Regions from separate parts of the Robbsia andropogonis genome, predicted to be linked through region 2. Evidence: predicted binding sites of a transcription regulator. Region 2 holds the regulator's gene; the other holds the start of a gene.
The links. Region 2 encodes LexA, which represses DNA repair genes until DNA is damaged. Its sites were predicted from a motif close to ACTGTATNNNNATACAGT; they were not measured.
Positions count from the first base shown of each region.

Region 1: SJQ66_RS22750 (ATP-dependent helicase) is a predicted target of LexA. The motif match lies at 7,695-7,712, and genes of this name have one in related genera.

Region 1 covers NZ_CP139170.1:2,094,911-2,111,057, forward strand. The annotation lists gene SJQ66_RS22730 (AsmA family protein) at 1-2,057, opposite strand, end outside; gene SJQ66_RS22735 (response regulator) at 2,422-4,341, opposite strand; gene SJQ66_RS22740 (ATP-binding protein) at 4,334-6,808, opposite strand; gene SJQ66_RS22745 (biliverdin-producing heme oxygenase) at 6,805-7,428, opposite strand; gene SJQ66_RS22750 (ATP-dependent helicase) at 7,719-9,926, shown strand; gene serB (phosphoserine phosphatase SerB) at 10,056-10,880, shown strand; gene SJQ66_RS22760 (cystathionine beta-lyase) at 10,946-12,148, opposite strand; gene SJQ66_RS22765 (hypothetical protein) at 12,515-13,090, shown strand; gene rimO (30S ribosomal protein S12 methylthiotransferase RimO) at 13,214-14,581, opposite strand; gene phaR (polyhydroxyalkanoate synthesis repressor PhaR) at 14,736-15,323, opposite strand; gene SJQ66_RS22780 (3-ketoacyl-ACP reductase) at 15,367-16,107, opposite strand.
Region 2 covers NZ_CP139170.1:1,936,000-1,952,146, forward strand. The annotation lists gene SJQ66_RS22095 (hypothetical protein) at 34-288, shown strand; gene SJQ66_RS22100 (hypothetical protein) at 435-587, opposite strand; gene SJQ66_RS22105 (hypothetical protein) at 905-1,309, opposite strand; gene lexA (transcriptional repressor LexA) at 1,322-2,065, opposite strand; gene SJQ66_RS22115 (asparaginase) at 2,351-3,490, shown strand; gene SJQ66_RS22120 (ATP-binding protein) at 3,477-7,604, opposite strand; gene SJQ66_RS22125 (sulfate ABC transporter substrate-binding protein) at 8,127-9,194, shown strand; gene SJQ66_RS22130 (2-hydroxyacid dehydrogenase) at 9,268-10,257, opposite strand; gene SJQ66_RS22135 (glycerophosphodiester phosphodiesterase family protein) at 10,512-11,504, shown strand; gene SJQ66_RS22140 (hypothetical protein) at 11,598-11,726, shown strand; gene hpxZ (oxalurate catabolism protein HpxZ) at 11,749-12,123, opposite strand; gene SJQ66_RS22150 (aldo/keto reductase) at 12,209-13,057, opposite strand; gene SJQ66_RS22155 (DUF1007 family protein) at 13,367-13,954, shown strand; gene SJQ66_RS22160 (nickel/cobalt transporter) at 14,062-15,237, shown strand; gene SJQ66_RS22165 (LysR substrate-binding domain-containing protein) at 15,281-16,147, opposite strand, start outside.

The DNA of each region.
Region 1 (16,147 bases), 160 kb from region 2:
GCGCTCACCGCACCGTGCTGGACCAGCAACTTGATTTCACCGTTCGAGGTAGCGGCCAGGCGGGCCGGTGAGTTGCCGGTTGCGGAAAGCGCCGCATCGCCGTTGATCTCCCCGAGCGCGCTTTGCATGGTCTTCGATGTCGGGAACAACTGTTTCAGCTTCACATGCCGTGCCCCCATCGACACGCGCGCCTGCAGCGGCTCCTTGCCCCCGTCCAGATCGATATCGGCAGTGAGGTCCCCCCCCGCCACGCCGAAGCGCAGCGGGACCAACTGCAATCGACCATTGCTCAACATCACGTGCGTGTAAAGATCCGTGATCGGCAAGGATGCGTCACGGATAATGCGTTTGCCGGCAAACGTCACATCGGCATCAATCGATTTCCAGCGATCGGTACGGAATGCCTCGACAGGCAATGCTTTGTTGCTGGGCTGCCTGTCGACATCACCACGTTTTGCTTTTTCCGCGTTTGAATCCGCGCCGATCAACGGGGCGAGGTCCGAAAACTGCAATAGATGCGAGACAAGGTTCCCACTGAGCTTGGGGCGTGGCGTTATGCCTTCGTACACCAGCGTTCCGTTCAAATCGCTGCCACCTACGCGTCCCGTAAAATCCTGATAGCGGAATACGTTACCTGCGGGCTTGAATGCCCCAATCAAACGCCCTTCCGTGGCGAATGGCGGCGAGTCGGGCAATGCGATTCCGGTTAGCGAATACAGATGAGACAAGCTCTGACCTTGAAACCACAAGCGCAAATCAAGTGCCGCGAGATGCATGGGGTCCGTCAGCGTACCCACCAAAGCGATGCGTGTATCGCCTATCTTGACGTCCGCCTGCAATGGGAAAGGCCGTGTCGCGTCTTGAAGCGACAGCACTTCGCCCAGCTTTCCGGTGCCGGAAACTGGGCTATTGTTGTATTTGCCCTTCATCGTCCACCCCAAGCGATAGGGGCTGACTGGTGTCACCGCCGGCACTGCACCGGCGGTTGGCGAAACACCCTTTGCAGCGGTCACATTGGACGCGGACAAGGAGGTACCCTCGCGCCCGGAGGACGCCTTCGACGCCGTCGACCTGGCGGATGCCCCAGACGAAGCAGCGTCGGCGCCCGCCTCAGAGGCAGCCATGGCCACATCCTTCGCCGCATCCGCCGCGCCATCACCAGGCGCGGTGGCACTGGCCGCGACCACCCCGCGGTTCGTCGTCCTGGACGCCTCGCGTGCATCCGACGCGGCGGATGAGGCAGACGCGGCAGATGCGGCCGACGCCTGCGATGCTTCATTGGCCGCGGCCGCTTTCGAGAATTTCGCGGCGCCGTTGCGTCCCAGCGTTTCACTCGACTCTCGTCGTGAGGTTTCCTCTTGCTGCTTCAACATCTCGCCGAACGGGATCGGATTGCCTAACGTATCGAGCGTCAGCGTCAGGTCGGCCTTGCGATCCTCATCCAGCACAGTGATCGTACCCGTGCTGAAGGTGATGTCACGCAACGCCACCTTCCAGGCGCTCGACTGCGCGCCGCCACTAGACGAGGTCTTAAATGTGTAGTTGTTACGACCGTCGTGCATGCGTTCGATGTCCACTTGCGGTTGCCGCAATGCGACCGACGGAATCGAAACCTCACGGATCAGCAATGGCGGTACGGCGACGTCGAAGTCGACGGCGGCCACGGAAACCATCTCTTTCGTGCGTGCCCAATCCGCATTGGCCAAGGTAATGTCATGCGCGCTGACATGCGGCCATGGAAGCCATCCACGCCAGCCCGGTGCGTCGGGCGGTCGCCGCCACTTCACCGACAGATCGCCATTGATTGCGAACGGACGACCCAATTCTTTGGAGACCTTGTTATTAATGAATGGCTTTGCGCGATTCCAATCAAATGTCGCGACGAAAATAACCACGGCCAGCATCAGCACCAGCAGGATGACGACAAGCCACATCAGTCCGCGAAAAATACGCCCGCCTGTCGTACGTGGCGGTTTGTGCCCGTGATTACCGGACCCATTACCATCGCCGCCATTGTCGCCACGAGGGCCGTTATTTCCAGTCTCACTGTCGAACATGCGCGTCGCGCTGTCTGTTGACGATTCACGGGAAACATCTGCCGGAGATACTATTGCGGCGTGTTGATGATCCAACCCACCCGAGGGTTCATCCGTTCCGGGCCGCTCCGCCATGCCTTTATCTCCTTGCTCTACCGGTTTTTGCCGCCTATCCGCCAACATCGTGTGGCGTGGAACGGCCATGCGGATTGCATTATCGTTCTGGTTGCCAGGCCTGTGCCGGGGTTGCAGCGCAAAAAGCAACGCATGCGCGCGTAAAAATGTCATCTAAAGCCGCAAAAAACATGCCCAGGCATGGTGCACGATCACGGAAAACTGTTTCCGTCGCATAACAGGCCGCGAGAACAGCACGCGTTGACTCGCCTCATCGTTGGGCGATGTCGTCGAGCATCTTCTCGAGGCGATCGAAGTCGACCGGTTTCGTGACATGATTGCCGAAGCCAGCATCGAGACAGCGGCGCATATCCTCTTCCATGCCATAACCGGTTATCGCGATCGACGGCGCCGCGTGCTGCATCACGTTCCAATGGCGCACAACATCCAGGCCCGTGCCGTCCGGTAGTCCGATGTCGCTGATCAGCAAGTCATATCGGCCCGCATTGATATATTCGCGTGCCGCGCCGACGGACTCGGCCACATCGACACGGTGTCCGAAGACTTCGATCAGTTGCGCCATCGCAGCCGATGTGTAGGCGTTATCCTCGACCAGCAATACGGACAGCACCCGGCGAGCGGCCGCCGTCGACGCGACCACGACATCGCCCCCCGCCTCCACCGGTGTATGCCGCGCCAATGGGATCGAGAAAGTGAAGCGCGCGCCCTGATCACGCCCGGCGCTTTCCGCGCGAATGCTACCACCGTGCTTTACCGCCAGCGTGTTGGCAATCGCCAAGCCGAGACCGAGCCCGCCAAAAGCAGGGCCGATTGTTTCGTCGGCCTGCTCGAACGCGGAAAAGATTTTCGGCAACGCGTCCGCACTGATGCCAATGCCCGAATCATCAACCTGTACCGCCACATGTTCCGAGTCGGGATTGAACAGCATGACATCGATGGTGCCATTCGCTGGCGTGAACTTCACCGCGTTCCTGACAAGGTTCCAGATGATCTGCTGCAATCGCGCAGCGTCACCCCGGACTCCGCTCTGCGTCTCCCTACGGATGATATGCAAGGTCTGTCCTTTCGCGGCAATGTCGGCGGTCGACATATTGATCGCGTTCTCGAGCAAATCTCCCAGAGATACCGATGCAAAGTTCAAACTGAGTTTTCCGCGCGAAATGCTCGTCAGATCGAGCAGGTCGTCGATGAGCCGCGCTTCGAGCTCGACGTTGTGCTGTACGACATTCAGCAGGTGCGTGTGCTCCTCATCGAGCAAACCTTTCATGCGCATCAACCGCGCCGCGGCAAGAATCGGCGTCAACGGCGTGCGCAATTCATGCGACAACACCGCCAGGAAATGGTCCTTCGCGCGATTTGCCCGCTCCGCCTCTTCCTTTGCCTGCTGCAATGCATCCGCCGTGCGCCGCGCTTGGGTGGTATCGCGTAAGATCAATGAAAACCCCGCCAGCGCACCACGCGCATCATGCATGGCCGTGGTCACCAGCGAGGCAAATACACGCTGGCCGTCCTCGCGGGATACCCAGCGATCATCGGAATGGCTGCCAGATGCCTTGGCGCTGCGCATTGCATCGCCAAGGACATCGGCTTCGGTAAAGAGACGATCGGCGCATTGGCCCACCATCTGCGCTTCCGTGTAACCCAGAATCTGGCGGGCGGCGTGATTCCATGTCTGAATGTGGCCTTTCGGGTCCAGCGTAATCACCGCATAATCTTTCAATGCGTCGACTAACTGCCTGAAATGCGTCTCCGTTTCTTGCAGACGCTCCTCCGCCTGCAGCCGCTGGCGCTTCTCGTCGCGCTCGGCCAATGCACGCTGAATCACTGCGGGAAGGCGTTGCAGGCGCTGCTTTAAAACATAATCAGTCGCGCCACGTTTCAGCATGTCCACCGCATGCTCTTCGCCGAGTACGCCCGAGACGAAAATGAAGGGCAGATCCTGCGAATACGCACGTGCCATCCCCAATGCCTCGCCGCCGGAGAACGACGGCAAGACAAAGTCCGCGAGGACGACGTCATAACGCCCCGTGCGGACCGCCGCATCGAAGTCGAACGCGTTATCGACGATATGGACGTCATAGGTAAAGCCGGCGACATCCAGCCGTGACAACGTCAACTCCGCATCAAGCGAGCTGTCTTCGACCAACAGCAGATGCAGCGGCTCAGTCACCTTCGGGTCCCGTCGACCGCGCTGCGGTTTGCGCGTGTTTCGGCATCGTGAAAAAGAACCGCGCACCGCGATCCAGTTCACCTTCCGCCCAGGTGCGGCCATCGTGACGCTCGATGATGCGACGCACGTTCGCCAATCCAATACCGGTGCCCTCGAAGTCCTCGGTGCGATGCAACCGCTGGAACACGCCAAACAGCTTGCCCACGTAGCGCATGTTAAACCCCACGCCGTTGTCGGCCACCGAAATCACATACTCCGTCGCGCCCTCGCTTGCGTCCACGGTGATTTCCGCTTGCTCGCGTGTGCGCGTGTATTTCACCGCGTTGGCAAGCAGATTACGGATGGCAAGCAGAAGAAAGGCGGGATCGCCGATGACAGTCGGTAACGGCGCGATATGCCAGACAATGCGTCTATGCGGATTCTCATGCTGCATTTCGCGGATAACGGTATCCACCAATGTATTGAGTCGTACAGGCGTCGGACGCAATGCCGCGCGTCCCATTTGCGAGAACGTCAGCAGGTCGTCGACCAATGTGCCGGCGAAACGCGCCGAATCGACGATATTCTTCAGGAAGCGTGCACCCCGCTCCGTCAACCGATCACCTTCATATTCAGTCAGCAGGTCGGCATAGCCCACGATATGCCGCAAAGGGGCACGCAAGTCATGCGAAACAGAATAGGAAAACGATTCGAGTTCCTTGTTGACACGCCCAAGCTCGGCGGCAATGGCGGCCATCTCCTCGGCGCGTCTCAGCACGATGCTGAGCACCGAGGCGCGAAATTCATGCGCCGCCGCCAGTTCGCCCGCGCGCCATCGAACGGATCGATTGCGCACCACTTCTTTCCAGGTCTCGAAACTTGTACGCGGTGATAAACGTCCACTCGCGTCGGCATCCAGCTTGCGCGGATTGCCCGCCCACTCGATGGTCCGAACGACCTCCGGCCGGAACCATATGACGAAGTGTCTATGCAAGCGCGAAATCTGCACCGCGAGCATGCCGCTGGCAATTCCGGCGAACGGTAGCGCTGCCGGCAACTGCTCGCCAATCGCATCGGTGGCGAACACGTCACGCGTCGACTGCGTGCCGATATGGGAAATGAGCGCCTCGATCGTCGCTTCATCCGGCGTCGCACCCACCGTGACCGTGCGCCCCTCGAACACGACGGCCGCGCCATCGGCAGCCATGAATCGCAGCAGGCCGCGCGGATCCGACATCAGGCTATCGACGAAATCATCCCGATCGGACATTGTCGCAATCAGATCGACAAGCATCCGTCTCAGTTCCAGGCGGTAATCCGATTCAGCGCGGTCCTCTTTCGCCTCCATTTGCAACGATAAGACGGCACCCAAGTGTTCACACGCCGCGCGAGTCTCAAAATTAAGGTGACGGGGCGTTGCGTGATGACAAGAGATCAAACCCCACAAACGACCGCGCACGATAATCGAGATCGACATCGAACTGGCCGTGCCCATATTGCGCATGTATTGCAAATGCACCGGCGAGACGCTACGCAACGTTGCGTACGACAGATCCGTGGGCCGACCGGTATGCGGATGGATCGCCGGCAGCAGCACCGACGGTGCATAGCCCGCGTCGACGATTAAACGGATACGATGCTTTAAATACAACGCCCGCGCCTGTAGCGGAATATCAGATGCAGGAAAATGCTGACCCATATACGAGACATAGTCGTCCTCGCGATCTTCCGCTAGCACCTGGCCGTTGCCATCTTCATCGAAACGATACACCAGTACACGACCGAAACCCGTGATCCGACGTACTTCGCGTGCCGCAACGACGCTGAGGGCCTCGACCGTGCCCGCATCCTGCAAGCGGCCGATAAACGTGCGTACCAACGCATAGATCGGACTGAAAACGTTCCCGACGTGATCGGTCGGTTCGATTTCCAAGAGTGTCACACCATCATGCGCGTGCACGATCAAGTCAAGCGCGCGCTCACCCCGCGCATGCCGCGCCGCCGAATCCGCGGCATCCGACGCATCGGACACGCGATGAGCCATGCTATCAGGCGACCACGAAACCCGACAGACATACAAGGGCTGGTCATTGATCTCCGCAGATGAAAGCGCCTCGACGATTGCACGCGCGCCGCCCTCTCCTATCACCTCGGCCACCGGAAGACCGAGCATTGCCTGCGGCGGGCGGCGCGTCAACTCGGTGATGTTGGCCGAGCACTGGATGACATGGTGTGACGCGTCCAGTGCAAGGACATAGCCATGCGGCTGAATGCCCCCAGGAATATGGATGGGCTCGGCATCGCATGCCGCGACAGCGGCGCGGAACGCGATGTCGTCAAAAGGGTCATCACAGTTTTTCACACTACTGGCGGTCGGCGTATCATCCGCTGTCGCCGATACCGCCACGACTTCGGTGGACGCGAGCCGGGCGACATTCGCGCCCGGCATCGACGGCTTGTCATCCGATCCCGGCAAAATGGTCGTCATGCTGCGGGCTGAGCCAGGATCGTGGTTTGTCCCGGCGTATCCGGCGAGGGCAGCCAGGATTGCAAGGCACGGAATGTCGCGCGGGCGGACGCCACGGCTTCCATGAATTCGCCTTCGGGTACACGCGCCGTTGCCTCCACCTTGAACGCGTTCCACATGCTGCCGGTCTTGTCGCCGTACGGATCAAAGTAGGCATAGCCTTGTCGACCGCTGAGCTGAAAGCGCTGTGCCATCGCAGGACCGATGAATCGCCCACCAAGCGTCGAGCCTTCCATCACATAGAGGGTTCCGAAACAGGCGCCGATCCCGTGCATTGGCACGGTTGCCGCCCACGCCGAACCGCCGGCCGCCAATGCTGCCGATATCGGCATTTGCCCCAGAAAGGCAAGGTCGGCATCGAGCAAAGCCGTTTTTTCGCGTGTCGAAACAAACGCCTCAAGGTCGTCGGGTACGGCCGCGCGTAGACGCGTCTCCCAGGGCGCCACGAAAGCACGAAACCGCGTCAGAAGCGCTACATATTCGTCCCGCCGCATTGTCGGGCGCATGATGTCCATATCGCGCTCCAGCGCATGATGGCAATCAGCGGTCTCTGTTTTTAAACGGCTTAGCAGGTCAGTCATGAAAGCGTACGACGGCAAAGAGTCATCAAGGCGGCAAGTGATCTGGTGTTTCGGCACTTCGTGGACGCCCGTTCAACGGCGTCCTCGTCGACATGCGTTACCTTGGCTCCACCCGCATCGCCGCGTCGTGGCCAAAGATTACGGCAGTAGACCTCGAAATCCTGTTTTACATCATAACAACGATTATTCTGCAACGCTGCACGCCTGTGAACCCCTGCCGGCAGGCCTATCCAACCCGGTGTTGCTGCGGCGCGATTGCGTGAAAACCTGTATGCCTATACAGTTTCAACATGACCTTTCCAGATCAGACATCTCCTTCTCCCGATACGCGGTCCGAGGCGTCCGCGGATGCCTCGCGTGCGGTGATGGCGGCGTTGCTCGATAAATTGAATCCGGCGCAGCGGGAAGCGGCCTGCCATGGCATTGGCGGGGCCCGTGGTGAGGCCGGCGATCCGCCAGGGTTGCCGATTTCGGAGCCGCTATTGGTCATCGCCGGTGCCGGCACAGGCAAAACGGCGACGTTGGCGCATCGCGTGGCGAATCTGCTGGATCATGGCGTCCCCTCCGAACGCGTGCTGCTGCTGACCTTCTCCCGTCGCGCCGCCGTCGAAATGACACGTCGCGTGGACCAATTGCTGGTACGTGCCGCCATCGAGCGCGCCAAGCTGACGGGCGCATCGCCGCGACAAGCGGCGCGGACGGCGGCACGCGATACATTGCCCTGGGCCGGCACTTTTCATAGTGTCGGCGCGCGCCTGCTGCGTGAATATGCGCCCTATATCGGTGTGTCTCCGGCGTTCACGATCCTGGATCGCCCCGACGCGGCGGACCTGATGAACCTGATCCGGCACGAACGCGGCCTTTCGGTGAAACAGAAGCGCTTTCCGACAAAGCAAACGTGTATCTCGATCTATTCCAGGGTGGTGAATACGGGGCTAACGCTGGAGGCGACGTTGGCGAGGCATTTTCCCTGGTGCGCCGAATGGGCGGACGCGTTACGCGATTTGTTCGCCGCTTACGTCGAGGCAAAGCAAGCACAGGATGTGCTCGACTATGACGACCTGTTGCTGTATTGGGCGCAAATGGCAGCGGAGCCGGCACTGGCGGGGGCGCTCGGTGAGCGTTTCTCCCATATTCTTGTGGACGAATACCAAGACACGAACACCTTGCAGGCCGACATCGTCCGACGCATGAAGCCGGATGGCCGCGGCGTGACCGTTGTGGGCGACGATGCACAATCGATCTATGCGTTCCGCGGTGCAACGGTCCGCAATATCCTCGATTTTCCTCGAACATTCGCCACGCCGGCGCGCGTTGTGACGTTGGACCGCAACTATCGTTCAACGCAGGCGATCCTGGACGCCGCGAACGCCGTGATCGGCCAGGCATCCGAAGGTTATGCGAAACGTCTGTGGAACGACGGCCGCGCCGGCACGCGCCCGATCCTGGTGACGGTAACCGACGAGGCCGCGCAAGCGCAGTATCTCGTCTCACGCATCCTGGAAAACCGCGAAGCCGGCACGACGCTGAAGTCACAGGCAGTACTGTTCCGCGCCGCGCATCACAGTGCGCCGCTGGAAATCGAGCTGACGCGACGCAATGTGCCATTTATCAAGTTCGGCGGATTGAAATTCCTTGATGCCAGCCATGTAAAGGACCTGCTCGCCGTGCTGCGATGGTTCGAAAACCCACGCGACCGCGTGGCGGGCTTTCGCGTACTGCAAATGCTACCCGGCATCGGCCCGGTCAAGGCCGGCGCGGTCCTCGACGTTGTCGGTGACGATTTGACGCGGTTGCCGGTCAATGCTACGGCGCCACACGCACCGCCCGGTGTGGAAGGGTGGGATGCGTTCGCCAAACTGGTCTCTCAAAGCGCATGCAACAAAACAGACTGGCCGACGGAACTCGATCGTATCCGTACATGGTATGCGCCGCACCTGGCGTGCGCGCATGACGATGCCGATGTACGCGAGGCCGACCTCGATCAGTTGCAGCAGATCGCGGCGACATTCCCGTCTCGGCAACGCTTCTTGACTGAATTGACGCTGGACCCACCCGATGCCGTCAGCGACGAATCGGGCGTACCACTGAAAGACGAGGACTACCTTATCCTGTCGACGATACATTCGTCCAAGGGACAGGAATGGGCCTCGGTATTCCTGATGAATGCGGTGGACGGCTGCTTGCCGTCCGATCTAGCCACGGGACAAATCGATGAGATCGAAGAAGAACGGCGGCTCCTGTATGTGGCCATGACGCGCGCAAAATCGTCACTGGATATCGTCGTGCCACAACGGTTCTATGTGCATCAGCAAGCGGCGCAGGGAGATCGGCACGTCCATGCGTCGCGAACACGCTTCCTGCCACAACGACTGGTGCCGCTGTTCGACGTGCGATCCTGGCCACCGCCGTCGGCACCAACCGCGCACGGTTCACAGGCATTGGCCGCAGTCAAGATCGATATCGCGGCGCGGATGCGTGGCATGTGGAAGAACTGACATGGCTTACCGGTACAATACGCGCCTGCCCGTACCCTCTTTCTTTTCTTTGCGCTGATGAATCTCGTTCTGCAAGTCCCGTCGGCCGTCGCCCTGCGCGACTTTGCCGTTCCACGTCCCGCGCACCCGATGGACGCGCACCATATCGCGGCCGTCCAGTCCCTGTGTCTAAGCCGCACCGTCGAGACGATCGACGATTATGCAGTGCGTTTCACGGACGTTGGCGATACTGCCGATCAGGCACAGGCTCGCGCCGCCATTGAGCAGTACTGCGCAACCAATGGGCTCGATGCCGGCTGGGTCCCCTCACGGCCGCTGTCGTATTTTCGACTGTTGACGATGGATATGGACTCGACGTTGATCACGATCGAATGTATCGACGAGATCGCCGATTTTTGTGGCCTCAAAATGGAAGTCTCGGCCATCACGGAAGCGGCGATGCGCGGTGAAATCCCGGATTTCGGCGAAAGCCTGCGGCGCCGTGTAGCGCTGCTGCAAGGGCTTGACGCTTCCGTGCTGGAGAAGGTATATGCCGAGCGGCTGCGGCTGTCCCCAGGCGCGGAAGCGCTGCTGGCCGGCGCCCGGGCCGCGGGTTTGAAAACCTTGCTGGTGTCGGGCGGCTTCACGTTCTTCACGGAGAAACTGCGCGCGCGCCTGGGCCTGGATGCGGCGTATGCCAATACGCTCGAAATCATCGATGGCAAACTGACCGGACGCGTGTTGGGCGAAATCGTCGATGGCGCGTTCAAGGCGCGCCGTCTGGTGGAAACCTGCGCCGCCATGGGCGTCTCGCCGGACATGGCGATTGCGATAGGCGATGGATCGAACGACCTGCCGATGATGGCCGAGGCCGGTCTGTCGATCGCCTTTCACGCCAAACCGAAAGTGTGGGCGGGCGCAAGCGTGGCACTGGAGCACGCCGGCCTCGACGGTGTGCTACGGCTGTTTTCCTGAATAAGACCGCCCCGTCCGCTTAAGCACATCGCCCGTCCCCCACGCATGCGGGGCGGCCAGCCGCTTTAACCGGCGACCGGCGTCAGATGGGCTGTCAGGCTTTGTTCGAGATCGGCCCGCAGATCCTCTTCGTTTTCCAAGCCGACATAGAAGCGCACCAACGTGCCTTTGTGTGGCCATGCCGCCGCCGTGCGCAACGAGGGCAGGTCATATGGCAACGCGAGGCTATTCGCACCGCCCCAGCTGAAACCGATCTTGAACAGCTTCAGCCCTTCGATGAACGAGTCGATCTGCTTCGGCGAATACGCAGCGTCGAAAACCACCGAGAACAAGCCTCCGGCACTGGTGAAATAGCGTCGCCAGTTCGCATGGCCCGGACAATCCGGCAAGCCCGGATGGAGCACCGTTGCCACTTCCTGGCGCAGCTTGAGCCACGTCGCCAGGGCCAAGGCACCGCGGTCGTGCGCCGCGTAGCGTAAAGCCAGCGTCGGCAGGCTGCGTAGGATCAACGAGCAGTCATCTTGCGATACCCCCAGGCCCAGGCGCGCCCGCGCCCGCTTCAACTTGAAATGCAGATTTTTATCACGGGTAACCAGCGCGCCCATCAGCACGTCGCTGCCACCCGATTGATATTTCGTCAGCGCCTGCATAGAGATATCGCAACCATAATCGAATGGCTTCAACCCAATACCCGCTGAATACGTGTTGTCGATTGCCGTCGGCACCCCTGCCGCTTGCGCCGCGCTGGTGATAGCGGCCACGTCAGGCACTTCCATCGATACCGAACCAGGGGCTTCGATCCAGATCAATCGGGTGTTTGGCTGAATCATTGCCCGCACTGCGTCGCCGTCCGTCGGATCGTAATATCGCACCGTTACGCCGAAGTCCGCAGCGAGCCATTCCGCGTGCTCCCGGTTAGGCGTGTAGGCGTTATCCGGGACCAGCACGTCATCACCCTGGCGTACCAGCGCGAAATAGACATTCGAGATGGCGGCAAGTCCGGACGGTTGCAGCAGACAGTACTCGCCGCCTTCGATCATCGCCAGACGCTTGGCCAATGTGGCGGAGGTTGGCGTTTGATGCAGGCCGTAGCGCCATTGTCTATCGCTGTGCGGATCGAAGTTCCGCATTGTCTTCAGGTCCGGGAACACCACGGTGGACGCCCGATGCACGGCTACGGGAAAAGCATCGAACCCTGGTGCAAGTTCCGGGGATTCATGCAGCAAACGCGTCTGGTAAGAAGGAATATCGGAAGGCGTGACACTCATGGTGATCCTTGTAGCGTACTGTAACCGGCCTTGGGGGCGCCAACCGCTACAATGCACGCAGCGTACCCCATCCCCGATGGGACCGGTTTGCGCGAGACGCCAACGGCCGAAAACCCGTCTGCGCCCCTGCTGCCTGTCCACGGGACATGCGGGATGCTGCGGCCGCGGTGGTTGGTACCCGCCTGACGGCTTGTATCAATGAATTGCATTGGACGTAGTATAGCGGTCCGCGCGCTTTGGCATCGGGAATGCCCGCATCGCCCGTCGCCACGTTCGGCGTGCACGGACCAAGAAAAACCGGCATCGCGCGCGATGTCTCGTTCGGCATGACAATTCGCCCCATTTTCGCTTCACCAGGAAAGTTCGATGACGTTTGCGTTTTCCCTGCGGCCCGCCGCAGAAGCCTTATCGCCCCCCATCGCTCCCGTGACCGCGCGTGCTGCTGCGTTTTCACGTACGCGCCCGCCACGAAGCGTCGCATGCCTGGCCCTGGCGCTCGCCGTTGTCGGCATCACCGGACTGTCGGGGTGCGGCACACTGGAGAAAATACCCAGGCCATCGTTTCTGCACAAAGCGTCGCCTGACCTGAGCAACGGACGAGCATCGGCGGAGAACATGGTGCGATTGGATGCCGCCATCCGATCGGGCTGTGACGTCGTGGACAATATCGAACGCCCTCCCCCGAAGCAGGACCCACGTGACCCCTCGCCGCAACGCTGGGTCGCCCGCACCTGCCACGGCGATATCTCGTACGACGTAACCACCGTGCCGGGTGCAAACGGCCCATCAATCAAGGTGACCCCGGTACCCGGCCCGATCGATCGACCGATGAACAAGCATTTCATCCCGGCGGGAATGGATGGGGCCTTATCACCGACCGGTTCGTCCAGCGGCGATAGGCCAGATAGTGCCCCCGATAACCAGCCGCTGCCGTCGCAGTAAAGCGCGTCACCACACAGCCTAGTGCCCCAGTCGCGAAAAGGACAACGGCGGCACGGTCCAAGGAAGGTCCAGTGCCGCCGTTATCGAAATGCCGCCCCTCAGCCGGACGCAGTCGTCACGCCGTCAGGAAACATCGCCCCATAAATCGTGGCCATCGGCACCCGTCACGCGTACGGTAACGAAGTCTCCTGCCTTGTAGCGTTTCGAGGCTTTCTGCGCCGGTGAAATATAGACAACGCCATCGATTTCCGGCGCATCCGCGGCCGAACGACCGATACCGCCATCGGCATTGACTTCGTCAACCAGCACGCGAATCAGCTTGCCGACTTTTCGCTTCAACCGCTCGGCCGAAACACGCTCGGCCACCGCCATGAACCGGGCCCGACGTGCTTCACGAACGTCATCCGGCAACGCACCTTCCAGCGCATTGGCCGTTGCGCCTTCCACCGGCGAGTATGCGAAGCACCCGACGCGATCGATCTGCGCTTCCTCGATGAAATCGAGCAACGTCTGAAACTCTTCCTCGGTCTCGCCCGGAAAACCCGCTATAAAAGTGCTGCGAATCGTCAATTCCGGACATATCTCACGCCACGCCTTGATCCGCTCCATCGTCTTTTCGACATTGCCAGGGCGCTTCATCCGACGCAGCACATCCGGGTGCGCGTGCTGAAGCGGCACGTCCAGATAAGGTAATACCCGCCCCTCGGCCATCAACGGAATAATCTCGTCGACATGCGGATAGGGGTAGACATAGTGCAGACGGACCCAGCCACCGTGCTGTTGCGCCAATTCGCCGAGCGCGGCGACCAATTCGGTCATGCGCGTCTTGATTGGACGCCCCTGCCAGAAACCAGTGCGGTACTTGATATCAACGCCGTAAGCGCTGGTGTCCTGCGAGATAACCAGTAGCTCCTTGACGCCCGACTGGAACAGCTTTTCGGCTTCGAGCATCACCTCGCCGATTGGCCGAGATACCAGGTCGCCACGCATGGAGGGAATGATGCAGAACGTACAGCGGTGATTACAACCTTCGGAAATCTTCAAGTAGGCGTAATGGCGGGGCGTCAGTTTGATTCCAGCCGGTGGAACGAGGTCCGTGAATGGGTCGTGTGGCTTAGGCAGATGGTTGTGGACTGCTTGCATCACCTCGCCCACCGCATGCGGCCCGGTCACCGCCAGCACGCGTGGGTGAACGTCCTGAACCAAGCCGCTGCCGCTCGCGCCTTTCTTCGCGCCGAGGCACCCCGTGACGATGACCTTGCCGTTTTCCGCAAGGGCTTCACCGATGGCATCGAGACTTTCCTGTACGGCCTCATCGATAAAACCGCAGGTATTGACAACAACCAGGTCAGCGCCGGCATAGTTGCCGGCAATTTGATAGCCCTCGGCCCGCAATTGCGTGATGATCTGCTCGGAATCAACGAGTGCTTTCGGGCAGCCAAGGGAGACGAAACCGACCTTCGGTGTGTCGGCAAGTGTATTCTGGGACATAACTGAGGCGGTAAGGCGCGGTCGGCGCGAGCCTGAAGGGAATCGACCACCGGCCAAAAAATGGAACCGGCGCGATGCAACCGATTATTATACGCCCAGCCCAGCCTCGAATCGCAAAACCGACTGAGGATTATAGGGAAGCGACGCTTTTCCCCTACTCCGACGAATCTTGCGGCTTCGCATTCGGGGGCGATCCGAACGGAAACCCCGAAAACAACCCTTGGGATTGCCGACGCCATTGTTCCTGCATCTGCGAGAACACATCCCGCGACTGATCGAGGTAGTGCTGCATCGCATCCTGCATCGCAGGGGTAGTTGGATTCATCATCTGCATCCATTTTTCCGGACTGACCGGAAAACCCTGCGACGTGGCCTCGGCGCCAGCCGCCTCCACCTGCTTTGTAAAAGCCTGCTGCATATCGGTGAAGGCCTTGATGTTCTGCTCCAGATAGGAGCCCATCACGCCTTGCATCGCATTGCCGTAAAACCGGATCATCTGGGCGAGCATGGGGGAGGAGAACATCGGCACGCCCCCGTTTTCCTCCTCCAGAATGATCTGCAGCAAGATGCTACGCGTCAGGTCCTCGTTCGTCCGCGCGTCCACCACGGTGAACGTCTGTTGGTCCAGCACCAGTTGCCTGACATCCAGCAATGTGATGTACGTGCTGGTCTGGGTGTCATACAGACGGCGGTTCGGGTATTTCTTGATCAGCCGCTCTTCTGCGGATTTCCGATTCATGATGTCTCCATGTCTCCCTGCCATGCCTTCCGATCCGATCGGCGGCTCAGCCCATATGCAGGCCGCCATTCAACGAGAAGTCGGCGCCGGTCGCAAAGCCCGCTTCCTCGGAAGCGAGCCAGTTCACGATGCTGGCGATCTCGTCCGGCGTGCCCAGACGCTTCACCGGAATCGTCGCGACGATCTTCTCCAGCACGTCAGGGCGAATCGAGCGAACCATATCGGTGCCGATATAGCCCGGTGACACCGTATTCACCGTCACGCCGCTGGTAGCCAGTTCCTGCGCCAGCGACATCGTGAAACCGTGAATACCAGCCTTTGCCGTCGAATAATTCGTCTGCCCGAATTGCCCTTTTTGACCATTTACCGATGAAATATTAATAATACGCCCGAAGCCGGCCCGCACCATCGGTTCAACTACCTGTTTGGTCACGTTGAACAAGCTGGTCAGATTCGTATCGATGACGGTGTTCCAATCCTCCCGCGTCATCTTGCGAAACACCGCGTCGCGCGTCACACCGGCATTATTCACCAGGACCGCGACGTCCCCTACGCTGTCACGCACTGATTCGAATGCGGCACGCGTCGATTCCCAATCGGCTACATTGCCTTCCGACGGAATGAAGTCGAAACCCAGCTCGGCCTGGGCCTTCAGCCAGGATTCCCGGCGCGGCGAATTGGGCCCGCAGCCGGCCACCACCGTGTAGCCGGTTTTGTGCAGACGCTGGCAAATCGCGGTCCCGATGCCTCCCATGCCGCCGGTTACATACGCCACTTTCTTCGACATCATGCCTCCTTGTAGTAACGCGTGGACCGCCGCGCCGCGT
Region 2 (16,147 bases):
ATGGACATCCCGGAACCTCCTGGAGCAAAACGGATGAAGCAAGAAGCCCTCATTGATGCGTTCGACCAAGCCGGCGCGATTTCCGGCGACGCAGTCAAAGCGCTGACAGTCGAATGGGCCCTATGGCTGGCGGGGAATTGGGAGCGTATCCCGCCGGCGGACCGAGGCATGATGGTAACCGTCGGTGGTGTCTTGTTTGATAAGGGAGCGACTTATGAAAAAGGCTTCATACCTCCCGCAAAACCGGCTATAAATGTACTGCCGATACGAGATGGCCGGTCAAGCTAACAGGCGCGAATCGCTGGATGAGGTGGGGCGCCGCGCCAAGGATACGACTTGCCGACAAGCGCTATAAACGCAGACCGCGGGCTAATTCAAAGTGTTGTTTTAGCAAACAAATCGTGCATGCTGCGATGCGTCAGACTGGTACTGTCTCAGCCAACCGGTGGCTCATCTGTTTTCTTATCGCGCAGGTCGTTTGGCGCCATTTTTCGATTTCCATCATCTCGGTGAGGCAGTGCGCTATCCCGGTTGTCGCTGTGCGTCGTTGGGTTTGGCTTCTCAGGAGATTGCTTGTCTTCGCTCATACTATCCTCCACTTCAGGTACTTCAAAACGCAAAATTGCGTATTTTCGAACACACGCTGGGTGCCACTTTTCTGTCTCTCCAATAGAACGTCCGATAGGGCGAACAATCAGCAAACAGAAACAAATCCGAGTTAGCTTTGCAAGCGCATGACTAAGCTACCTTGTAGATAGGCAAAAACCGTACCTGAGCTCCCATTATTGTTCACGCCAGTAGGGGGATTCTTTGCACCTATGTTTAAAGTGCATTGTCTAATTTCTACATTAATGAGGAATGCGAACAGAATAGCGCTTGAGGGCCAGGGTATATTCGGCAATGTTTAGCCGGCTGCAAGCGTTGCGACAGCTACAAGACCACCCCTCGATGCTAAGGCCGCGCGCTCATCTGCGATGCACCGGTCAATCATCCGGCAAATTGCATCTATATTACCCACCATCGTCATCCCACTGGTACGGCGATAGACGCGTACGGTAGGGCGGGGAGTCGCCGCCGCGACGGCTTGCACAGTCGGACGTAGTGCCGCAGTACGGGCGACAACAGCCCCTGCATTCATCGACTGATGCGAGGGTGTGACATCCGAATCTCGATTGACAAGGACCGGTGCCGTGGCACGTGCCGCCAGATTCGCTTTGTCGCGACATGACAGGCGACCGCGGTCTGCACGCAGGCGGCCAAAGGCGTGAATGGTGCTATCGACAGAAAACAAGCGAACGAGCCTAGACATGATGTATCTCCTTCAAAGGGGCGTCGGTCGAATAAGTCCTACCGCAATCCCTTCGAGTGCAAAGTCGGACCGTTCACGGTCAACGACAATCGTCGGGTAATCAGGATTTTCAGCAAGCAATGCAATACCCTCCGGTATGCGTTTCAATCGTTTCACAGTCACTTCGTCACCGAGACGGGCTACGACAATTTGGCCGTCGCGGGCATCGTTTTGACGCTGTACTGCAAGTAAATCACCATCCAAGATGCCGATGTCTCGCATACTGAGGCCACGCACCTGTAACAAATAATCCGGACGATTGCTGAATAAAGTCGGATCACATTGGTACTGTTGCAAAACGTGTTCCTGAGCCAAGATCGGACTTCCCGCCGCAACGCGTCCAATTAGCGGCAAAGACAACGCGGTGGCCTGAGACAGCATGCCCGCGAGTGCAACGCCCCCTCGCGGCGAGGAACGGTCTATATCTCTTGGCAACACTCCCGCCGATTCCGGCCGGGGCCGAGTTGCTGCGCGTTCATCCGTGAACGCGGCGCTGTCGTCGGTGTTTTGAACGATGCGAATGCCCCGTGACGCTCCCGGCGACAACACGATTACCCCTTTGCGCGCCAGCGCACGTAGATGCTCCTCCGCCGCATTGGCCGAACTGAAGCCGAGCGCCGTGGCAATTTCGGCGCGCGTTGGTGGAAAACCGCTGCGTTCGATTGCCTGGACGACCAGATCGAATACTTGCTGTTGGCGCGCGGTAAGCTTGAGCATGTCTCGATTTCCTGTATGCGATACTGTGATTCTATACAGTATTTTTTTTGACGCAACTATTTTCGCGGAATCCGTTGGAAAGGGTTGCGCGTCGCGCGAAAGCGACGTACGTGACACGGTACGATAAATCCGCACGAGGCAAATGGAAGCGCCTACGCAAAGGTGGCCACGGCCACGTTACATCGTTCGCGTTGTCTGGCACACTGCCGCCCTGATATGCACCGCTCGCGCGCGCCGTCGCCGCGTTTCCGACTTGACCGCGATGTGATCCAAGGACTTTTCCTAATGACCGACGCTTCTTCACGCACCGATGGCGCTCTGCCAGCTCATTCCTCTATTACGAACGCCACGCCGACGCCTCGCACCGGATGGGCCGCGCTGCCGCGGATCGTGGTGCTAACGACCGGCGGCACCATCGCTGGCGCCGCCGCGTCGGATAGTGAGTCGCTACGTTACGCGGCCGGTGCGCTGGGTGGTGACGCACTCGTCGGTGCCGTGCCGGCATTGGCACGTATTGCCACAATCGAGACCATCGCGGTGGCATCGATCGACAGCAAGGATGCGGACCCGGCATTCTGGTGCACACTCACGGCGGTCGTGCGCGCCACGCGCGCGCGCGATGATGTCGATGGCATCGTAATCACCCACGGCACCGACACGTTGGAAGAGACAGCGTATTGGCTGGATCTGCTTCTGGACGATGGCAAGCCCATCGTGTTGACGGCAGCCATGCGGCCGGCCACGGCGCTATCCGCGGATGGCCCGGCGAATCTGTTCGACGCGGTCACGTTGGCGGGCACGTGCACGGCGAAGGGAAAGGGCGTTTTGGTCACGCTGCAGAATCGCGTCCACGCGGCGCGCGATGTGATCAAGATCAGCAGTCATGCGTTGGATGCCTTTGTATCGCTGTCTGGTGGTCCGTTGGGATGGGTGCAAGACGGACGCGTTGGCTGGCTGCGCGAAGCGGCAGAAGGACATCCGGCGGACGCTGCGACCAAGATCGAGCCGGGCGCGGCGCGCGCGGCGGCGCTGTCAGATAAGGTGCGCACGAGCACTTTCATACCCACCATGCTGGCGGCGGTCGAGGTGGTCGCGCAGTATGCGGGTGCATCCCCCCGGCTGGTGGAGGCACTCGTTGCCGCGGGGGTGCGCGGCATCGTCGTCGCTGGAACAGGCAATGGTACGATCAACGCCCCGATGATGGCGGCGTTGCGACGCGCGACGGCAGCGGGCGTGGTAGTGGTCAGATCGAGCCGTGCTGCCGACGTGCGTGTCACGTTGAATGCCGCAGTCGACGACGAAGCAGCAGGTTTTGTCGCGAGCGGTTCGCTGAACCCGTACAAAGCGCGCATCCGGTTGATGTTGGCGCTTTCAGTGGGTGTGGCCGATCTTTCAACGTTACGGTTGTTCTTCAGTCAAGCGTAAGGGGCCGGCGGTCGGCGAGCGCTGCACGGATGGACTGCAACTCAGCCTCCACCGCGGTGCAGGCTCGGACGTAAAGCGCCTGCATCTCTTCCCAGTCGGGTTCCGCTGCTTCGGCGCACTGTGCAATGATCGTGCTGCAGGCATCGACGAAGCGATGCAGCGCCAGCATTGCGGCCGGCCCTTTGTTATGGTGCGCGATGTCGCGTATGCGCTGCGCATCCTGCGCATGCACGGCGTCGGAAAAGGTCGGAAGGGATTTCATCACGCCCTGTTCGAAGATGTCGATCAATTTGCGCGCAAATTCCGGATCGCCAAGTGCGATCGTCATGACGGTCTCGTCTGCATTCGACGCGATCTTTCGCGGCGTGTCGGGCGGTGCCGCGATGATAAAATGCGCGCGCAGTGTTGCCAACGTGACCGGTTTGGTCAGTCTGCCGCGCATGCCGCTGCGCAGGCATTCTTCCAGGCAACTTTCCGTATCGTCGGCGCTATATCCGATGACAGGCAATTGAGGCCATTGATCTGCGCAAGCGCGTGCCAATGCATAGCCATCTTGAATTGGCATATTGCAGTCGGTTATCACCGCATCGAACGCCACCGCCCTTTCAAGGGATGGTGGGTCAAGATACGCTAGCGCTTGATCCACGGTCGAGGTAGTTATGGGCGTAAGGCCAAGCTGTAAAAGCTGTGTGCTTAGCAACAATAGATTGGCTTCGTGATCGTCGACGATCAAGACGTGTGCGCCAGATTGCAGGCTGACCTGAAAAGACGGGGGTGGCACTATCGGTCGCAAGGCGTGCGGATGCGATGCCTCGACGTGCGAGTGGATCATGGAACGCGGGTCCGCGTTAGGCGGAAGCATGAGCGATGCAGTGGAAAGTTTGTCCGGGCCCGATGCCCCCGTGTCAAAAGGCAGCGTGATTGAAAACGTGCTTCCCACACCGAGCTCGCTCTCCACATCGATTTTTCCCTGCATGGCTTCGATGATGCGTTTCGAGATGGCAAGCCCCATGCCGGTGCCGCCATGGCGACGGAACGTGTCGTGTGACAACTGCTGGAACGGCTGGAACAGGAGCGGACGAAGATCTTCCGGTATCCCTGGACCTGTGTCGCCAACGCTGATCGTCAACCACAGTAAGCGCGATGTCGTCAGGGGCGTGTCGCTCGTGGTTGGATCGGCAGCCTTTTCCGGTGAGGGCGCTGCCGAGGCCGGCGAGGTTACGCGACTTACACGCAAAGTGATATATCCCGTCGCGGTGAACTTGATCGCGTTGCTTAGCAGATTCGTCAGGACCTGTCTTAGCCGGGACGCGTCGAACACCAACGTATTCGGTATCGTGGTGTCGCATGCCACGATGACGTCGAGGCCTTTATTCCGTGCGCTTTGCCGGAAGAAGTCCACGGCATCGTTGATCTGTGCGATGAGTGAGGCCGGGTGGCAGTCAAGGCGCAGCGCATCGACTTCCGTGCGGGCGAACTCCAATAGATCATTGAGTAACGTCATCAGGGATGTCGCGCAACGCTGCGCGACATCCGCTTGCCGTTTCAGCGGCGCGGTCGTTCGATTGTCTGCTGAGAGCAATTCCAGGACGCCTACGATGACATTCATCGGCGTACGAATTTCGTGACTCATCGCCGCCATGAACATGACCTTCGCACGGTTCGCGGCTTCCGCGTCGTCTTTGGCCTGCCGTAACGCGCGTTCCATCCGTTTGCGCTCGGTCATGTCGATCCAGCCGCCCAGCATTGCCGACCCGGGTGCCGATGCGTTTGCAACGCCAAAATCAGCACCTAATTCGCCCAAGGCGACAAGCCAATGACAGCCTTCGTACTGCTGTCCATTGATACGTAACGACAGCGTTTCGGAATAGGACTCGGCACCGGCCGCAAGCGCTGCATAGCCACGCTGTACCTTCATGCGGCTCTCGGCATCGAGTTCGTCGGCTTCATGGATCAGCTTGTTGCGCATTTGATCGAGCGTCTTGTTCGTCAGTTGCAGCATCGCCAGGTTGCAGTCAACCATGACGCCTGAGGCATCCCGTACGTAGCTCGGGATCGGGTTCGCATCGATGAGGCGGCGCAGGAAAGCGATGTAACGATTGAGCTTGGCTTCGTGATGGTGTTTGCGCCGGATACGCAGGCGAAGGTTGTAGTTCCAGGCAACGATGCCGCAACCGATGGTGAGCGCCGAGCCGATCGTCCATGCTAATACATGCGAGTCGATACGGTGTCCGCTCGGCGTGGCCGAGCCGGCATACCAATGAGACCGGAAAGCATGCAATGTGTCGCTTGGAATCGTGCCAAGCGCTTCATCCACGATCCTTGCCAGCATTGTGTCGGCCTGACGCGTGCCGAACTGAATCGGGATTGTCGTGGGCCCGGTCGTGCCACTCAGACATAGGCCGTTCTTGGGGGTGATCGACAGCAGGTAATGGGCCGCATCGAGGTAGATGATAGCCGCGTCCGCGCGCCCGGCACGCACGTGTTCCAATGCTTGCCGCTCGTCGTTCGCATACACCAGGTGCTCGCCCTGCAATTGGCGCGCGGCCAGGTATTCCGAAATAGGACGTCCGCGCGTCAAGGCGATTCTTTTGCCATGCAAAGTGCTCGGATCGGACAAAGGTGCGATCCCGCATGGCGCAACGATAGCGCCCGTCGCATACAGAAATGGGCGGGTGATCCGCTCGTTCGCTTCGACGGGAGCCCGCGTGGGGTGGCCAGTTTCAGGGTAGCGACGGACATCGGTTGGACGATCGCTTCGAGTGGTCAGAAAGAGGTCGGCTTCCCCGCGTTGCACGACCAGCCGGGCCGTGTCGGGCGCATCGACATACACGGGTACGAAACGCAAACCGGTCCGGGCACCGACCATTTCCAGAATGGACGCGATCAAGCCACTGAAATGTCCGTGTTCGTTCGCATACGCCATCGGGACATTGTTGATCGGCACCGCAATCCGGATTTCCGGGTGCGCCACGATCCAGGCACGGGCTGCCACGTCGAGATTGATCCGCGCCGCACCATGCGTGGCCACGGGATGATTCCAGTAACGGGCGATGTCCGCGCGCAGTGCCGCCGATTGCGCGCGTAGCGCAGCGTCAATACTCTCCAATAAACCACTCCCGGATGCCGCGTCCTCTCTTGCCATGAAGCGGTAGCGCAGCGGCACTCGCGGCATCAACCGATGTGCTTGAAGTTCACTGAACAACGGTGATGGCATGTAGGCTTGCAAGGCATTGGCATCGCCCAGGAACGCGTCGATATGCCCCAGGGCAACGTCGCGCAGGCCGTTGTATTGGGTGTCGACATAGATCCACGTGTCGATGGACACTGATTTTGGTAGCGTCTTGCGCAATATGTCGTGGGGGATCAGGCCAGGGATGCTGGCGCGTCGCATGGCGCCGGGTTCCGGTAGTGGATGGAGGCCGGGGAGTTGCCGACGAGAAACCCATGCCGCACTTGATTCATGAAAGGGGTCGCTTTGCGCCATGCGCTGCCCTTGCGTCGTCGGAGATGGCGCGCAGCGGCCATTGCCAGTGGCAGCCGACAGAGCGCCAATACCTGCGCCCGCGGGTGTCGCTGGATCGCTACCTGGCATATGAAGTCCCGCGGCGAGGTCGATCCGCCCTTCGCTGAGGGCCGCTGTCAAGGCTTCACCCGTTTCGAACGAGTAGATGTCCCAGTCGATCCCCAACTGATGTTTGAGTATATGCAATTGGTCGGAAATCACGCCAGTCAGCGTGGGGTAATCCGGGTCGACGATGATTATTGGCTGGTTGCCGCGCAGGACACCTATGGTAAAACGACCGCTGGGATGAGGCTGTAGCACGGCCAACTTGCCGCGCGCAAGGATGACTGCATCGGAAGGCATGCCGAGTTTTAACGCACGTGCTTGGTGCAAGACGGATGCGCCGGGGATTCGATCGCTTCTACGATTGGCATTGGTAATGCTGCGTACCGAGTAGTCCGGCTGGTTCTTTCCCGGCGCGCTTGCTGATTTGGACGACGCGCGCTCCGACACAGGCCGTGCTCGAAGCATGTTATCGGCATGCGCGTCGCCTACAGGCAAAGCGTTGATGATCCACCCGACGAAACAGGCAATAGCGGTGGAGCGCATCAATCGCAAAAATATAAATAGTACATCGAATTATTGTCCCGAAAGAATGACAACGTGAAATCGTCTGTCGCATCGGTCCCGGGGCCTCGCCACCGTGCGAGGGCAAACAGTATTCCATGCGCGATCGAAAATGACAGTGGCGACATGGCTTATTTTTGCCCTAATAGGCCCCATGATGCCGGCGTCCATTCGGGCTATCGATCAATTCAGCGGGCATCAGTCGCATATATCTTTATTTGCAACTAACAGGCATTCATCTAGAAATGACACTTTAAAACGCAGAAATCAAAGCCCAAACAAGCATTCAGGTCACTAGTGGAACGACAAGATAGGGAATGGGCAGGAGACTCACCACACCGAACCGATGACAGTTGACGTGGCGTTCAAACCTTCAGACAATCGACATCCGTCGAAAGCAGACTGAAAGTGGCATGCCAGCCACGATCCGCCTTGGGAGGCTACTCGCTGCTCGTCCTGAGCACGCGATCTTCCCTGGTTCAACGCATCTCATGGAGATTTTGCATGCGCGACAGGAAGGTATCGATAGCGTGGGCTGTAAGGCGCATAACGGAGACTGGACAACGGCGATTCTATAGCGCCACTTTCTCAATCGCGCTTGCCTTGATCGGCGTAACCGGTACGGCTCGTGCGGAAACCAACTTGCTCAATGTGTCCTACGACGTGACACGCGAGCTGTATCAAGAGATCGATCCGGCGTTCACCGCTTACTGGCAAAAAACGACGGGAGAAACCGTGACTGTCAAGCAGTCGCATGGCGGGTCCAGCCCCCAGGCATTGTCGGTGCTGCAAGGCTTGCAAGCAGATGTCGTAACAATGAATCAGTCAAGCGATATTGACGTCTTGGTGCAGAAGGGCGGCCTTGTTGACAAGAACTGGCGCAAGGCGTTCCCGAACAACGCGAGTCCTTATACGACGACAATGATCTTCCTGGTCCGCAAGGGTAATCCAAAACAGATCAAGGACTGGGACGATCTCGCGAAACCAGGCGTGCAAGTCATCTTGCCGAATCCGAAGACGTCGGGTAATGGCCGTTATAGTTATCTGGCCGCCTGGGGATGGAGGGTCCAGCATGGTGGGTCCGATGCTCAAGCGCAGCAATTCGTACAGGCTATCCTGCATAACGTACCGGTGCTCGATACCGGTGGCCGCGGGGCGACAACGAGTTTTGCACAGCGAAACCTTGGGGACGTGTTAGTGACCTTTGAAAATGAGGTTGCACTGATTCAACAAGAGTTCGGGCCAGATAAATTTGAGACTGTCTATCCGAGTGAAAGCCTGTTGGCGGAACCGCCGGTGGCCGTTGTTGACAAGAACGTTGATCGGCACAAGACGCGGCGGGAAGCCACGGCGTTTCTACATTTCCTGTGGTCCCCGGAAGGGCAGACAATTATCGCCAAGCATCATCTGCGTCCCCGTGACCTGAAAGTGCTGAAGGAATATGCGTCCACCTTCCATCCGATCAAGACTTTTACGATTGATCAGGTATTTGGCAGTTGGGATAAAGCGCAAGACGTTCATTTCAAGGATGGTGGGACGTTCGACAAGGCGATCATGGCCGCTAAACATTGACACTGACAATCGATGTCTGCTATTCGGCATCGTTCTCCAAGGCATGTCGCAGAGCTTGACGAGTAGACGCTTTTTAATACCCTTGCTGTCGATTTACTACCGGCGGTATCGTGCCATTAGCACGAAACAAGGCAATGTTCTTGGCCACGATCGCCGATGCACTCACACGATCGGTAGGCGCGGAAATATGAGGGAGGACCGTTACCCTAGGGTGCTGCCAATGCCAACTTTCAGGCGGTAACGGCTCCTGTGCGAATACGTCCAGCACTGCATGTCCGATCCGACCAGTATCAAGCGCGGCATGCAAAGCAGCGTCGTCCACGATCGGTCCGCGCGCAAAGTTGATGAGTCCCGCGCCCGGCTTCATTGCCGCCAGCGCAGCGCTATTGACAACATGCCGGGTGTCTGGCGTCAACGGTAACAGGCAGACCACGATATCGGTCTGTGCCAGCATTGTCGGCAATTCGCTGTCACCGGCGAAACACCGCACGCCAGCGATCGACCTGCGCCGCCGACTCCATCCGCTAACCTGAAACCCCGACGCATGCAGCCGCCGCGCTGCCACTTCGCCCAACGCGCCAAGCCCGAGCAAACCGACCATTTTCGCCGCAGGGCGTATATAGTCGTGTTCCCGCCACTGTGATGCACGCTGTTGCAACGCATAACGGGGCATGTCACGGTGCAGATAAAGCGTCCAGGCGAGGACTGCTTCAGCCATCGTTTCGGCGAGTGCCGGATCGATCAGCCGTACGATCTGTATAGACGCACCTGTCCCGCCGGGTTCAGCGTCGAGTTCGGCGACCAAGCGTTCCACACCCGCCCAGACGCTATGCACCCATTGCAACCCGCTCAACGCGCGCACCTCGTCCGGATCTGGATTCGCTACGATCGCCACTGAGCATGTCGCTTTTTCGAAATCAGTCAATGCCGCGAACGGCACGATGCGCTCGTTCGGCATCACTGCCTGCAACGCTGCGATCCACGCCATTGCAAAAGGGTAATGCGGGCTGCACAAGAACGGCAGTGGCGGCGAAGTTACAGAAGCAGGTGCGGATGACGACATCAGGTAGATCCAGCCAAAAGGGACGTCCGATCCTAGCAATAAACGTGAGTTTTGCAAAACGCCACCAGAGCATGGCAACCGTGTTGCAGGAAATGCACGAAGATTCGTCGCGCACACTCCGAGATTTGGCGCATACCGCACCAACCCGACTGACTTGCTTACCGATGATTGTTGTAATAGAAATGTCATTATTTCGTCATAGTGTGCTTACCAAGATCGAGTTGATCGACCTTCCTTTTTTCTTGGATCACGCCATGCGTATTGCTGTGCTTCGTCAATTTTCTTTCTTTCTGCGCATCGTGATGTTGGCATCGGCATCCGTTGGCATTGCGGCTTGTGGTATCGATCATTCCGTAACGCCCTACGGCGTCAGGTCTGGCATATTGTCGAGCGGTTCGACGCCTGCGCACCCGCTGATCGTTGCCCATCGCGGCGGCACAGGCGAGATGCCGGAAAACACGGTAGAGGCCTTTCGCAGTGCCTTGGAGAATGGGGCCGACGCGCTCTGGATGACGGTTCAAGTGACTCGAGACGGCGTACCCGTCATGTATCGGCCGGCAGACCTTTCAGCACTGACAGAAGGGAGCGGCCCGATAGCCGACGTCCCGTACGGGCAAATCGCGCGGTTGAATGCCGGATATCGCTTCAAGGGACGGTCGGATGGTGTCGGTTATCCCTATCGGGCTCATCCGGTCCGCATTCCGACATTGCACGAGGCATTGGCCAAGGTGCCAGCGGATGTGCCGATCATGTTGGATATGAAACAGACACCCGTACAGCCATTAGTCGATGCCGTGGCAGCGGTACTCGAACAAGATCATGCATGGCAGCGGGTCCGACTGTATTCAACCGATGCTGACGCAACCCGCGCGATGCGGCGCTATCCGCAGGCACAGTTGTTCGAGGCACGGGATGATACCCGCGCACGTCTTGTACGGCTGGCCCTGAATGGCCAATGTGACGCACCGCCGGCTGGGACGTGGTCCGGCATTGAACTTCACCGCAACGTGGAGGTCATAGAACGATATACCCTTGGTGAGGGCGTGACAAAAGTGGACGCCCATTGGTGGACACCTGCCGCGGTGCAATGCTTCAGGTCACAGGGCCGAGTTCATCTGATGGTGTTCGGCGTAGAAAGCGCCGACAATTATGCGCAGGCGCGCGCGCTCGGTCTGGATGCCGTCATGACCGATTCCCCAGGGGCACTGCGAACCGCCTTGGCCGACCCTGATCCATCACGGAAATAAGCAACACGGCCCCCAACGGCTTTTTTTCCGGTACAGTAGCGCAGGCCGGGCGCCGGGCACGGTCTAGCATGGGATATAAGGGGAAGGGTGGGTATGACCAAGCGTTTGATCGCGCTGTTGCTAATGAGCGGCGCATTGTTGTCCTTGAGCGGTTGCAACACAATCGCCGGTGTGGGCCAAGACATCTCGGGCTCTGCCCGAACGGTGCAGCGCGCATTGTGATGTACGGATCGGCTCGAATCAGTTAACGCATCTGGCTGACGTGTGCGGTGACCACACGCCATCCTGCTTCAGTACGGACCCAGGTTTGCGTCTGGCGTCCGACGCCGACCACGCCTTGTCGAGCAAATTCCAGGCAGCTCGTTGCATAGTCTCTGCCGAAGGTCGTGATCTCGTGCCGTAAGACTGTTCGGTCGAGCCCGTTGCTCGGCCGAGCGGCACGAAACGCCTGTATGGCGTTATAGCCATATAAGTTCTCAGTGACGCCATACCGAATCGTCATCGAAGAATTCCAGAAAAGCCTGTCGAGCACCGACACGTCGTTCGCGACGAGCGCTGTTTCGTATTGCTCGCACATAGCACTGACTTCGGCGACCACATCCGGCAGATTGATGTCCATCATCGGCAAATTTCCTTTTTGTGAAAGTCACCCGGGTGTCGCATCCGTGACGACCATGGATCTTGCTAACCGACCGGGTTGGTTTTTAAAGGATATCCAGTGCGGTCTTATGCGATGGCGGGGGAAAGGCCACATCGATCGCTGCCACGTCTTCTTCATCGAGTTGCAATGTCAACGCAGCCGCATTCTCCCGGATATGCACCGCATTGCCGGATTCAGGGATCGCTATGATGTTGCGATTGCGAATCGACCAGGCGAGAGCAATTGTGGCAGGTGTGACACCGTACTTCCGTGAGATTTCAGCCAACATGGGATGATGCAATAAGTCACCGCCGCTCCCCAATGGCGCGTATGCCATGACAGGCATTGCCTGCCGCGTACACCATTTCAATAAGTCAAATTCAATACCGCGACTTCCGGCGTTGTAAAGAACCTGATCGGTCAGGCAGGCAGCACCGTCCCGCACCCCCTGTAGTTTTTTCATGGCGTCGGCGTCGAAATTCGAGACGCCCCATGCGCGAATCTTGCCTTGCCGCTGTAATCCATCGAACGCTACGACAACTTCTGCCAGTGGTGTACCGGTCTGCCAATGCAATAGGTAAAGATCGATCGACTCCGTATTCAACCGTTCCAGCGACGAGTCGCACGCCGCCGTCATTTTCTGTTTCGTGGCATTCCACGGATAGACCTTCGATACCAGGAACACGTCTTCGCGGCGCCCTTTGATGGCGCGACCTATCAAGATTTCGGAACGACCGTCACCATACATTTCAGCCGTGTCGATCACTTGCATTCCGAGGTCGATCCCAAGCTGTAAGGCAGATTCCTCCTCTTTTGCTGGTCGCCGATCTTGCCCGAGACGCCAACTGCCCATGCCGATTGGCGCGACTGACTGGCCATTAGGGAAAGTAACGTTATGCGAGGCATGGGTCATGGACACGGGTCCTCAGTGAAGTGAGTGGGAGGATCATAGCCTGAAATATCAAAAATGCCGTGCTTGATCGTCGCCTGGGTTACCGTGCTTCCGTGGGTGCTTTCTGTGTAATGCAACGCACTTTTCGGATTTTCACCACTTCGAGTGCATAACGCGGTTAATATCCTGGATGATGCGATAGAAATAAAATTCTGTGTGATGCAACAATCGGTACGTCATTTTAAGACACGCGGTTCGACGAGGCTTTTCGGTCCCTTCTCGGGACGGCGAAATGCGCGCCTGTCTTGGCTAGGCGGCATCGGCCTAGCCATGGCGTGTGTCGCAGGCAATGCCATTGCCCATCCACACGTCTGGGTCAGCTATGCAGCGGATATCCAGATGCAAGACCGGGCGGTTGCATCCATTGCAGAGACATGGCGGTTTACAAATGGCTTTCCGGTACAGATCATCGGGTTGGACGCCCAACCTAAGGACGGTCCGGCAACCGCTGCGCAAACAGCGGTTTTCAAGGAACAAGCGTTCGATTCTCTGGGGCGCGTAGGGTATTACACGCATCTCTATGTCAACGGAGTCCCTCAGCGCCTGGACGGTCCGATCGATTTTCGCGTTGCTATAGAGGGTGGCGATGTCGTTTATCGTTTCACACTCCGCTTGCCGAGTCCGGTCATGGTCACAGGTCATACCGTGACGCTGGGCATCTGGGACCCATCGTTCTTTGTCGATTATGAAGCCGAGGGCAACGCGCCTGACAAAGCCATACGATTGCGTGATGCAAGTGGTAAAGTCGTCGGCGGCAGCGAGAAAGCCGGATGCACGGTCAAGTCATTCGCAGATACCGCGCATCCGATTTTTACAGGCCTTGTTATTCCAAAAGCGGTGACTCTATCGTGTGCGTAGTGAACCCCAGCATACGCGCGAACTTGCTAAACGGCACCCCGTCTATCGGATGTGTAGTACGCCGACGAACGCTGACCTTCGTATTTTTGTTACTCACGACGGTTGCCTTGACTTGCACCGACGATGTTTTCGCGGCGCCAGCGATTGATGTGTTCGGTCTCCCGGTTGAAACGTCGAAAGACGCGACACATCCAAACGAGGATGCCTTGTCGGCTTCTGCCGCATCAGATGCGTCCGACCGGGATAAGCGAGGTTCCGTCGGTGCCATTACGCCAGCGCGTAAATTCGATAACAGCAAAGGAGATATGCGTTCGGCATTCGTCTCGGTAACGCCGAGTCCCCCGATGACATTGCCTGAACCTATCCGACGCGCCGTGGCATTCAGTATCGTCTGGCAAGGGCGCTTGAACGCGGAAATCGAATCGGCCGCGGCACGCTTACGAACCGGTGCATCGCCCGCGCTCTGGTGGACGTTGGTACTGATGTCGTTTGGCTATGGGATTTTGCATGCGCTCGGACCAGGGCACGGCAAGTTCATGGTTGGTGCATATATTGGCTCTCGCCAGGCCCGGTTGAAGCACGCGCTGCTATTAAGTACATGGACCGCTACCGTGCAGGCATTGTCCGCGATTGGTATCGTTTTCGGCACTGTTGCATTCTCCGCGCACGGTATGATGCAAGTGCTCTCGCGGGCAGCGGCGTTGGAAACGGTCGGCTACGGATTGCTAATGCTGTCGGGCGCATGGACCTTATGGACTACGCTGACACGGCGCGGCTGCTGCACGACGCGGTTGCCGGTGCACTTCCCCCGCGTCGCCGACGATCGCCCTACAAACAATGCCATCACGAGTGCGCGCTACCTTGGCATGGCAGTGCAAACCCGCTCGCGCAACTTGGCTTTGCCTGCCAATGTTTCGTGGCAGGTGTGGGCGAATACGTTTCCAAAGGTATCCCATATCGGTGCATTGGGGCTCGCGGCAGGTATCAGGCCTTGCGTCGGTGCCATCTTCGTGCTGATCGCAACGATTGCGACGGGTGTTCCGAAAGTAGGCGTTGCTGCAACCGTTGCCATGTCCGCTGGCGTCGCAGTCACCGTCTCGGCCGTTGCCGCTGGCAGCGTCAGTATCAACCGCATTCTCGTGACACGGCATCTGAGATACCGTTTGCAATGGAATCGCGCTCAACGCATCGTTGCCGTCAGCGGCGCGCTATTCATTACGCTTTACGGAGCCGTGCAGTTATTTTTACTCGTCTCCGGGTATGCAATTCCGTCCGTAACCTGATTTACGATGGGTTGCGTCACAAAAACCTTGCGCGACAGCACCGTCACGCACGATCCACTTGCGCCATGCCTGCATGGCTTGCCTCTGCTACCCCGGCCATCTCACGTAACAGCCTGAGGAAAGTTCGCAACTGCGGACTGGGCGTTTCATTTCTTCGTAAGACGACCCCGAAAGGCGGAAGCGTCGCCCCCGTTTCCACCGATAGTAGTCCTAATACGCCAGACTTCACATGATCCCGCACCACCGTTTCCGATAGCAACATAATCGCATCGGTCAATTGCACCATCTGTAACATCGCGAAAACCGAGCTGCATTCGACAATGTCTTTTGGAAACGCGATATGCGATTTGGCCAACGCGAGATCGAAGGCGATTCTTGTGGGTGTCGTTGCCGACTGCAGCAACCATGGCCACTTGCCACACAACCCTTTTAGCGATCTTTCATTCTGCCGGGTTTGTAATAGCGGGTGGCCACGGCGCACGGCAAGGCACAATTGCTCGTTCCCAATCGCCTCGAAACTAAAGCTGTCGTGTCGATCCGCCGTGACATCGCGCGCGATGGCCACATCGATCTGGCCTCGCTCTAGGAGATCGATTAACTGGTCCGTTGTATCCCCCATGATGCGAATACGCAACCGCGGGTGAAACGTCTTGATCTCGACCAACGCATTTACAACCAGATCAGGAGCAGCCCCCATCACAGCGCCCACGGCGAGGTGACCATATCCGCCTTCGCGAAACTCCGTGAAGTCACTGGCGAATCGTTCGACCGTTGCCAACGTGTTCCTTGCAAAACGCAAAACCTGTTCGCCCAATTCATTTGGTGCCATACCACGCGACCGACGTTCGAACAGCGCGCAGCCAAGCATCTCCTCCACTTCTTGCAGCATTCGGGTTATCCCTGGCTGAGA